DNA from 3 places in the Comamonas sp. GB3 AK4-5 genome. Region 3 is predicted to be linked to each of the others. Evidence: riboswitches for the same ligand, from Rfam matches in the RefSeq annotation. Region 3 holds a riboswitch; each other region holds the start of a gene.
What was found. Region 3 has a riboswitch for cobalamin ahead of ACA027_RS17660 (TonB-dependent receptor). Riboswitches for the same ligand answer to the same signal wherever they lie in the genome.
Positions count from the first base shown of each region.

Region 1: linked by a shared signal. The riboswitch ahead of ACA027_RS15010 (TonB-dependent receptor domain-containing protein) and the one ahead of ACA027_RS17660 (TonB-dependent receptor) in region 3 are both predicted to bind cobalamin.
Region 2: linked by a shared signal. The riboswitch ahead of ACA027_RS16210 (TonB-dependent receptor domain-containing protein) and the one ahead of ACA027_RS17660 (TonB-dependent receptor) in region 3 are both predicted to bind cobalamin.

Region 1 is NZ_CP166730.1:3,316,651-3,319,921, reverse strand. It holds gene ACA027_RS15025 (EAL domain-containing protein) at 1-660, shown strand, start outside; gene ACA027_RS15020 (cell division protein ZapA) at 852-1,271, opposite strand; gene ACA027_RS15015 (DUF904 domain-containing protein) at 1,268-1,483, opposite strand; cobalamin riboswitch at 1,672-1,912, shown strand; gene ACA027_RS15010 (TonB-dependent receptor domain-containing protein) at 1,982-3,271, shown strand, end outside.
Region 2 is NZ_CP166730.1:3,586,371-3,589,641, reverse strand. It holds gene ACA027_RS16220 (methyl-accepting chemotaxis protein) at 1-912, shown strand, start outside; gene ACA027_RS16215 (bacteriohemerythrin) at 916-1,452, shown strand; cobalamin riboswitch at 1,659-1,888, shown strand; gene ACA027_RS16210 (TonB-dependent receptor domain-containing protein) at 1,953-3,271, shown strand, end outside.
Region 3 is NZ_CP166730.1:3,938,947-3,942,217, forward strand. It holds gene ACA027_RS17660 (TonB-dependent receptor) at 1-1,459, opposite strand, end outside; cobalamin riboswitch at 1,700-2,014, opposite strand; gene ACA027_RS17665 (ABC transporter permease) at 2,276-3,040, opposite strand; gene ACA027_RS17670 (ABC transporter substrate-binding protein) at 3,037-3,271, opposite strand, start outside.

The sequences.
Region 1 (3,271 bases), 620 kb from region 3:
CAGTCCATTCGCGAGGCTGCGCGCTGGCTCAAGCAGGGCGTTGCCATCCAGATTTCGGTGAATGTCTCTTCGCTGGAGCTGCTGCAGCCAGACTTCGCCGTGCGCGTGTCTGGTTTGTTGAGCACCTACAGCCTGCCGGCCTGCTGGCTGGAGCTGGAGTTGACCGAATCCGTGCTGCTGCAAAAAGAGCCGGTGATCGTCCAATGCATAGAGCAGTTGGCGGCACTGGGCGTGCAACTGGTGATCGATGATTTCGGCACGGGCTATTCCAATCTGGCCTATCTCAAGCGCATGCCCATCAGCAAGCTGAAAGTGGACCAGTCGTTTGTGCGCGGCCTGCCGCAAGATGCCAGCGACAAAGCCATTGTGGAAGCCGTGGTCAGCCTGGGACGGGCGCTGGACGTGGAAATCGTGGCCGAGGGCGTGGAAACCCAGGCGCAGCGCGAGATGCTGCAGAGCATGGGCTGCGGTTTTTACCAGGGCTTTTTGTGTGCACCAGGCGTTGAAAGCGCCACGGTGCTGGCCATGCTGCGGGCGCAGACGGCGGGAATGGATGTGGGGGATATGCGGACCGGAGCGACAGCCTCTGCCGATTCGCCGGCGCTGCCTGGGAAGGCGGGGCGAAAGGTGTCTGCAAAAACCGCTACGCCGTCATCCTGAACCGGGGGTTCAGGTGGGCGAGGGCAACCAAGCATTGGGTTCATCTAACGCGAGACGATCACGCTTGCCTGGCAATGTACCAAGCCCGTGCTCAGGGAGCATTGGTTCAAGGAAATATAAAGCGCAGCGGCCTTGCAGACAGCGTTATTTTACTGCGCTTCTGGCCGCAGTGCCGACAATCCCCAAAGCCGTTACAGCAGTTGGCTTTCTACATCCAGTGCGGCTTCCATGCGTGCAATCAGATGCTGGGCCTGCAGCAGCTCCAGCTCACGCTGTGCCAGCAGTGCCTGCAGCTCCGTCATCAGCGCCGGCGTGTCCTCGTCGCTGTGGGTGGTCTCGGTGGCCGGCAGGGCGGTTGGCGTGCTTTCGAGGTTGAGGTCCAGCTCTTGCTCCAATGCCTGCACCCGCTCGCTCAGGGCTGCATTTTCAAAGGCCAGATTCACGGCCACCAGCACGCCCACACGCTCGCGCGAGCGGACTTTGCCAGTGTTGCGTATGCGTTCCATCTCCGCGTCAACGCGGTCGACGGCAGCCAGCAGCGGGGCTTCTTGGCCATCGGGGCAGGTCAGCAGATAGTCTTGCTGCAGGATGCGTGCTTCGATCTGGCTCATGATCCCTCTTGGTTGACGGGCAAGCGTGCAATCAGGGCGTCGACACGGGAGCGTGCCGCGTGCAGGCGCGAACGCAGCGAATCGCGCTCCTGCGTCAGGGCGGCGACTTGTTCGGCCAACAGGGTATTGGTGCGTTGGAGCTCCGCATGCCGCACCAGCAGGCGATCAACACGCTCTGCCAGCGGCTCGATCAGGGAAGGCTGTGAGGTCATGGACATAGAGGGTAGCGATTGTAGGCTTTCGCGCCTGCAACAAGTTGGAATTTCCTATGCCAGACCTTGCTGTTCGGCGTTCCAGGCGCATAAATGCGGTGTCCGCCTACAAGTTCTGAAGAGGGCTTGCGCGTAGTCCCCGTTTGCAGCCCATTCCCCTGCTTGTGGGGCGTGGGCTCCGGCACTCTTTAGAATCGCACCCTGTTGGTGCTCGTCGCGCGGTTCACGCGTGGCAGTTCAACGGGAAGCAGGACGGCGACGTGGGCCCCCCACATGCCCAGCCTGCGCTGCCCCCGCAACGGTGAGTCCTAGGTGCATATGCTGCACCCCCGCCATTCAACACAGCCACTGCATGCCTTGAACAAGCATGTGGGAAGGCGATGGTGTGGAGGACCAGCCCGGATACCGGCCAACACAGGTGTGCCCGCTTTGGCAGGGCATGTGGTTGCCCACTGCTGGCGGGGAGGCTGGCGCGGGCGGACTTTTCTGATTTCTCCAATGAGTTCGTTTTCTCAGCAGTGCGCGGGCGCTGCTTCGTCGCTGGCCGCGCATGCCGCCAGCGTGGCCGTGGGGCTGACGGCACTGGCTGCAGCAACGGTGCATGCCGCCAATCTGGATGATGTAGTGGTGTCGGCCACGCGCAGCGAGCAACGCCTGGCCGATGTGGTGGCGGACATCACGGTGGTGGACCGTGATCAGCTGGACCAGCAGGCTGGCCGCTCCCTGGAAGATGTAATGGCCAAGTTGCCCGGCGTGCAGATCACCCGCAATGGTGGTCCAGGATCCGACACCAGTCTGTACCTGCGGGGCGCCAGCAAGCAGCACACGGCGGTGTACATCGATGGGATTCGGGTGGATGGACAAAACGGCTCGGGTGGCGCGCAGTGGGAATCCTTGCCCGTTGATTTGATAGACCGTATCGAAGTGCTGCGCGGTGCTGCTGGTGCTGTGTATGGCTCGGACGCCCTGGCGGGGGTAGTGCAGATTTTCACCAAACGTGGCGAAGATGGAGTGCATCCTTTCATTGGGGTTGGCGCCGGTACCTACGGCAGCAGCAAGGGCGAGGCCGGCCTCAGCGGTGCGCATGGTGCCGTGGATTACGCACTGGGCGTTTCTTATGCGACAAGCAAGGGCTTTGACTCCAAGACCAATGGGGTGCACAACGAAGACCGTGATGGCTACACCCGCAAATCCGCCAATGCGCGCGTGGGTCTGCAGCTGAGCAAGGTTCACCGCTTGGATCTGACGGCGCTGACCAGTAAATCCGATGCGGGCTATGACGCCACCAAATCAATCCAGGACGATCGGGCGATCCGTGAGTTCGATGCCTATGGCTTGACATGGGCGGCCCAGTGGACAGAGGGCTACCGCACACGTCTGTCCGTGAGCGAGTCCACCAACCGCTACCAGACCACGGGCACCAGCCTTTATGAGGCGGAAACCCGGCTGCGCACCTTGCTGTTGCAAAACGAATGGAAACTGGGGCAGGGGACGCTGAGCCTGGCGCTGGAGCGGCGTGAAGATGCGCTGGAGAACACAGGGCTGAAAAACACCAACCGCAAGGAACGCGATCAGACAGGCATCGCCGTAGGCTATGGCGCCAAATATGGCAACCATACCGTGCAGCTCAATGCCCGCAGTGACGATGACAGTGACTTTGGTCGCAAGAACACGGGCGGCATTGGTTATGGCTGGGATTTCGCCCCCCAGTGGCGGGCTACGGCTTCCGCCTCGACCGGCTTTCGTGTGCCCAGCTTGTACCAGCGTTTCTCGGCCTATGGCGACTCT
Region 2 (3,271 bases), 350 kb from region 3:
GGCAGCCGCATCACCGTGCGCAGCCAGGATGAAACCGGTCAGCTGCTGATGGCCTTGCAGACCATGAACCACAGCCTTTCGGACATCGTGGGCGAGGTGCGTAACGGCAGCGATGCGATTGCCACGGCCACCTCGCAAATTGCCACCGGCAACCTGGATTTGTCGGGCCGCACCGAGGAGCAGGCCAGTGCGCTGGAAGAAACCACGGCCGCCATGCAGGAGCTGGCCGGCACCGTGAGCCAGAACTTCGCCAACGGCCGCCAGGCTGCCGAGCTGGCCGAAACCGCCTCCAAGGTCGCCGTGCGCGGTGGCCAGGTGGTGGGCGAAGTGGTGCACACCATGGAAGCCATCAACACCTCGTCGCGCAAGATCGCCGACATCATCGGCATCATTGACGGCATTGCCTTCCAGACCAATATCCTGGCGCTGAACGCCGCCGTGGAAGCGGCCCGCGCAGGCGAGCAGGGCCGGGGCTTTGCCGTGGTGGCCTCCGAGGTGCGCTCCCTGGCCGGCCGCTCAGCCGAGGCCGCCAAGGAAATCAAGGGCCTGATCGACGAGTCGGTCAACAACGTCGGCAACGGCTGCACGCTGGTGGAAAAAGCCGGCAGTACCATGGACGAAATCGTGGTCAGCGTGCGCCGCGTGGCGGACATCATGAACGAGATCAGCGAGGCCAGCGAAGACCAGACCCATGGCATCGAGCAGATCAACCAGGCCATGATGCAGATGGACCAGGTCACCCAGTCCAACGCGGCCCTGGTGGAGGAATCGGCCGCCGCAGCCCAGTCGCTGGAGGCTCAGGCCCAGGCGCTGGTGCAGGCCGTCAGCGTGTTCAAGGGCACGGCAACCACGCTGACCTATGCCCAGCCTGCACTGGCCGCGCGACAGGCGCTGCCGGCACTGGAGGCCTGATCCATGGCTTACTTTGCATGGGCCGATGACATGGTGATCGATGGCGGCCCCATCGACGCAGACCACCGCCTGCTGGTGGAGCTGGTCAACGAGTTGCACACCGCCACCAGCGAAGGCCAGGGCCGGGCTGTGGTGGAAACCATTTTGCACAGGGTGATCGTCAGCACCCAGGAGCATCTGCGCAATGAGGAGCACATCATGGCGCAGATGGGTTTTCCGGATCTGGACAACCACAAGATAGGCCACCAGCATTTCATGGACCAGCTGTGGAGCCTGGAGAAAAAGCTGCAGGCCGGCAGCATCACCGTGGCGGCCCAGCTGTCGAGCGTGCTGCGCGACTGGCTGTCGCTGCATATCCGCCGCAACGACAAGGAGCTGCTGCGCTTTCAACGCCGCCAGGCGCGCGAGCAGGCCCGAAAGAGCGCTGCGGCCCGGGTTGCGGGCAGCAGCACCGCAGCCATCGCCCGGCACGCCCCGGCAGTCCCCGCCCTCAGCGCGGCGCAGCCGCCGGCCTTGCCTGCCAGCAAGCCTCGGGGCTAGGCCTGCGGAGGGATGCATCGGGCCTTTGCCCCGCAAGCGCCTGCAAGCCCTGCAGGCGCTTTTTACATGGGACAGCTTGCGCGGTGCGGGCCCATTTTCTTGCCGGCGGGACGGTGCTCTTTTCTGCCTCCTTGCGAGGCACGGCACAGTGCAAGCGGTGCAGCATGTGAGGGAGCTCTCACACAAGCGGGCTGTAAGCCAGGCTTCGTACAATGCCGGCCTTTGGTGCTCACGGCGCTGTTCTGGCGCTGTGGTTAAACGGGAAACATGGATGCAGGCCTTGCAGCCTGCACAGCATGTACTGCCCCCGCAACAGTGAGCGCACCGGTCGCAAGACCACCCTGTCTCTTTTCCCGCCACTGGAGCCTGGCGCTCTGGGAAGGCCGAGGCAGCGGGTGCGCCAGTCTGGATACCGGCCAAAAGGTTCAGCACCTGTCCGCAGGCGGCTGGTGGTGCAAGCTGCACGGGCGGGGACGCCGGTGCCAACCTTTGATTCATTGATGCAAAACTTCAAGCAATTCTCCGCGGAAGGCCTGTGCGCCCGTGTGCGTTGTCCTCTGGCTGCTGTGGCGGGCGCCGTCATGGCCTTGTGCAGCGCCGGCGTGCTGGCGCAAACCGCTTCGGCGTCGCGACTGTCCGAAACCGTGGTGACGGCCGCACGCATGCCCCAGTCTTTGGAAAGCGTGACGGCCGATATGACCGTGATCGACAGTGCAGAGATTGAACGCTCTGGCGCGGTTGGTGTGGCCGATGTGCTGGCGCGGGTTCCTGGCGTGCAAATCAACCGCAGTGGCGGGCCCGGGCAAGCCACCAGCGTGTATTTGCGCGGCATGAGCAATCAGCATGCCGTGGTGTTTGTGGATGGTGTGCGATTTGGCACGCAGGAAATGCAAGGCGGCGCTGTGTGGGCGACGTTGCCGCTGGCGCAGATCGAACGCATTGAAGTGCTGCGCGGCCCTGCCGCTGCCATTTATGGCTCGGATGCCATGGGTGGTGTGATTCAAATCTTCACCCGCAAAGGCAAGGAAGGTGCGCCCGTGCCCTATGTGGAGCTGGGCTATGGCACCCACAAGAGCAGCAAGGCTGCCGCAGGGATTTCCGGTGGCGTCAATGGCCTGAGCTATGCACTGAATCTGGCGGATGAGCGCAGCGATGGCTGGGATGTGAATCCGGGTAATCAATGGGCGCCCAATCCCGATAAAGACGGATATTCCAACAGCTCGGTGGGGCTGAACCTGGGCTACAAGACCGGCATCCACACTCTGGACGGCAGCTTGCGCTACAACCGTCTCAAGGCCCAATACGATCAAAGCCCCGCGCCATTTGATGATTTCGACATTGTCAAAACCACCACGGCCAGCGTGAAGTGGGCAGCCCAGTGGACGGGCAGCTATCGCAGCGTGGTGCAGCTCTCGCACACCGGCATGGACACCGACCGCCACACCAGCGCCCCGGAATCGGCCGAGGGCCGCAGCGCAGGCCTGCTGTGGCAGAACATCTGGACATTGGGCGGGCACCGCTTCAACGTGGACTATGAGCGTACGGAAGACCGTCTGAAGACAGATTACTCGCTCTCACCTTATTCCTCTCTTGTGAATACAGATAGCAAGCGCGTGCAAAACGCCATTGCCTTGGGCTGGGGCTGGCAAACCGGGGCGCACAGCTTCAATGCCCATATGCGCCACGATGATGTGCGCGACCAGAAGAGCAAGACCACCGGAGGCGTGGGCTATGGGCTGCAGATCAACGACAGCCTGCGCTGGGTGGCTTCGGCAGGCACAGCCTTTCGGACTCCCACGCTGTATGAGCGTTTCACAGG
Region 3 (3,271 bases):
ATGAGGCCCCCAGCAGATCGCGGCGCGACATATCGGTCAGATCGCGGCGTATGCCGGCCAGCAGCAGCCACTGTGGGCTCAGCGTCCAGGCATCTTCGGCGTAGAAGTCATGCGTGGTGGTGGTGGTCTGAAAACGATCCACCATGGGGCTTGGACTGTCCCAAGGGCCATGGGGAGAGCTGTCCACTGGCAGGTCGATTTTTCGATTGTCGGAGTTGCCCGAGTAGCCAAACTTGGTCCGGCTCACCTCCCAGCCCAGCGCCAGCTGGTGGGCACCCGCATTGATGCGCGACTCCAGCCGGTTGCCGGTCTGTTCCAGGTCATGGGCCAACTCCAGATAGTCGCCGCGCTTGACCATACCGGTACTGCGATCGTAGCGATAGGACTCAATGTTGCGCCAATAGCGGTCGGCCTTGAAGTGGTAGAGCTCGTTGCTCACGTTCAGCCAGTCGTTGACCTGGTAGTTCACACGACCACGCACGCGCTGGTCTTTGATGCTGATGGCGCTGTCATCGGTGTTGTAGTTGCGGCCCAGCAGTTCCTTGACGATCTTGCCATTCTCCGTGGGCGTGCCAAAGTAGCGCGCTGGTTTTTGGTCGCTGTAATCGGCCAGCAGCTCCATGCGCAGCGCTGCGCTGGGCTGCCAGCGCAGCGTGCTCATCAGCTTGCCGCCATGGGCACGGGCCATGTCGTGCTCGCCATTGGTGTAGTGGCCATAGGCGTCCACCCGGTAGCTCAAGGTCTCGCCCAGCGGGCCTGCAGCGCCCAGGCCCAGCTTGGCCGCACCGTCCGAGCCCGCGCCCAACAGCACTTCGCGCACCGGCTCGCGGCTGGGCTGTTTGCGCACCAGATTGGCTGTGGCTCCCACCGTGCCGCTGCCATAAACAATGGAAGCGGGGCCGCGCAGTACTTCCACGCGCTCATAGCCCCAGCCATCGCTGGGATAAGGCACGGTGCTGGAGGCCACGCCCAGGCGCACGCCATCTTCGGCAATGCCCACGGAGTTGGTGCCGGTAAAACCACGCGCGCCAAACGACAGGCTGCTGTAACTGGTGGGCGACAAAGGTGCCATGCCCACGCTGCGGCCGATGATGTCGGCCGTGCGGATGTCGCCACGCTCCTGCCAGGTCTCGCTGTCCACCACATCCAGGCTGGCGGGCAAATCGCGCGTGACGATGCCGGTACGGCTGCCCGAAGTCGACGGCAGGGACAGGCCCAGACCGCCCTCGGAAGTCACGGGTGCCGACTTGACCTGCACGGTGGGCAGACTGGCATCAGCCTGGGCGGACGTCCTGGGCTTGCTTGCGGCGCCTTCAGCCGCCTCGGCTTCGGCAGCCTGGGCTGGCACGGCCAGGCCCAGCGAGGCCAATAGCGCAGCGCAGGTCCAGGAATTCCAGGTGGGTGAAGAAAATGGCAGCGCCTTGGCATGGCGGGCTGCGGGGTAAAGCTGGTGCTTCATCGTTGTCAGAGGCTCACGACTTGCACATGCCGCATGCACGCAAGGCCTCTGGTGTCCAGGGGCTGGCCTTGCTGTATGACGGCTTGCACAGTCTTGGCGCAGCGACGCCTGCCTGCCCATGACCGCCCCATGCCGAGGGCCACACGCCACCATGGCGCCAGCCGCAAAGCCTGTTGCTGCCACACTGCACCCCGCAGGCGTTTGCTGCAAATGCCGCACGCCACGGGTCCCTCAACCCATGGTGTGCGACGCTCAACAGGCCGGTCTCCGGGCTTGCAGACAGGCCACCAGAAGGTCCGGGGCCTTAGTCGCTTCGCCTTCCCAATGCCGCCGCGCAGCTCGCAGGAGCTCACGTAGGACATCAGTGGCCGGCGCCTGTCTTGCAGGACGCCATGAAGCGGTTCCATACGCTGCATCCACCATCGGGCCAGCAGGCCTTTGTGTGGATGGATGCCGCGTAATGTCTGTTTACCGTTGCGGGGGCAGCCAGGGCTTTGCACCCTGTTCCCGTTTCACCCGGAGCAAGCCCCGGGCACCTGTTGCATGACTGGTGAAGACGGGCCAGATCGGCCCCTTCCCAATGCGTCGCGCAGTATAAGGCCAGGTCTTGCGCCCACCGGGCTGGGCTGGCCTTGGTGGACGGCGGAGCAAAGCGCCCACCGATGCGGGCGGACATCCTCAGGCCTGCTGCTTAGAGCGTGTTCACACGGCCCAGCAAATCGAAGATTTGCGTTTGAGACGAGGCGCGAAGTCGCAGGCAGTACAGAGGTACGACAAGACGAAGCAACGACGTATCAAGGGTTGTGTGAGCGGGTCTCAGCGCAGCCAGCGCGCACTCACCCAACGGGCCAGCAGGTCGAGCGCAAAGCCCAGGCAGCCGATCAGCACAATACCCGCCATCAGCTCGTCATAGGCCAGGCGGTCCCGGGTGTCGAGAATAAAGTAACCCATGCCGGCCGAGACGCCCAGCATTTCTGCCGGCACCAGCACGATCCAGCCAATGCCCAGGGCCAGGCGAAAGCCGGTGAGCACGTGAGAGACGATGCCGGGCAACACAATCCGCCACACCACTTCAAGGCGTGTGGCTGACAGGCTGTGCGCCAGCTGCAGCCAGCTTTTGTCCAGCGCCGCCACGCCGGCTGCGGTGTTGAGCATGATGGGCCAGACTGCGGCAAAGCTGAGCAGAAAAATCACCGGTGCCTCGCCCACGCCCAGGGCCATCACGGCCAGCGGCATCCAGGACAGGGGCGAGACCATGCGCAGAAACTGGAACAAGGTGCCCGTGAGCTTGGCAAACAGCGGCGACAAGCCCAGCCAGATGCCCAGCGGCACGCCTATCAGCAGTGCCAGCAGCAGAGACAAGCCGATGCGCTGCAGGCTCAGCGCCATGTGCAGCCATATCAGCCCGTCCTGCAGCAGCCGCCACAGGGCGGAAAAACCTGCCTGGGGGCCGAAGGCCTGGCGCAGGGCATCCACATCAGACAGCTGCCGGGCGCCCAGGGCCCACAGGGCGACGGCCAGCAGCAGCCCCAGCACGGGCCAGCCCAGCCGACTCAGCCACGCAGTGCGCACCTGCCTCATACCGCGATCACCTCTTTGCGCGTAAAGCTCTCGGCATGGCCAAAGGCCTTGAGGCCGCCCACCTGCTGCAGGGCTTTTTTGACAAAGCGGTCGTCCACCAGGTCCTTGGCCACAAAGCCGGGATCGAGTTGGTGCAGAAATTCCACATTGCCTTCCAGCTGCGTGGTCTGCAAGGCCTTGACCAGGGCCTCGGTGTAGGAGGCATAGGGATAGGGCTGAAAGTCGATACGG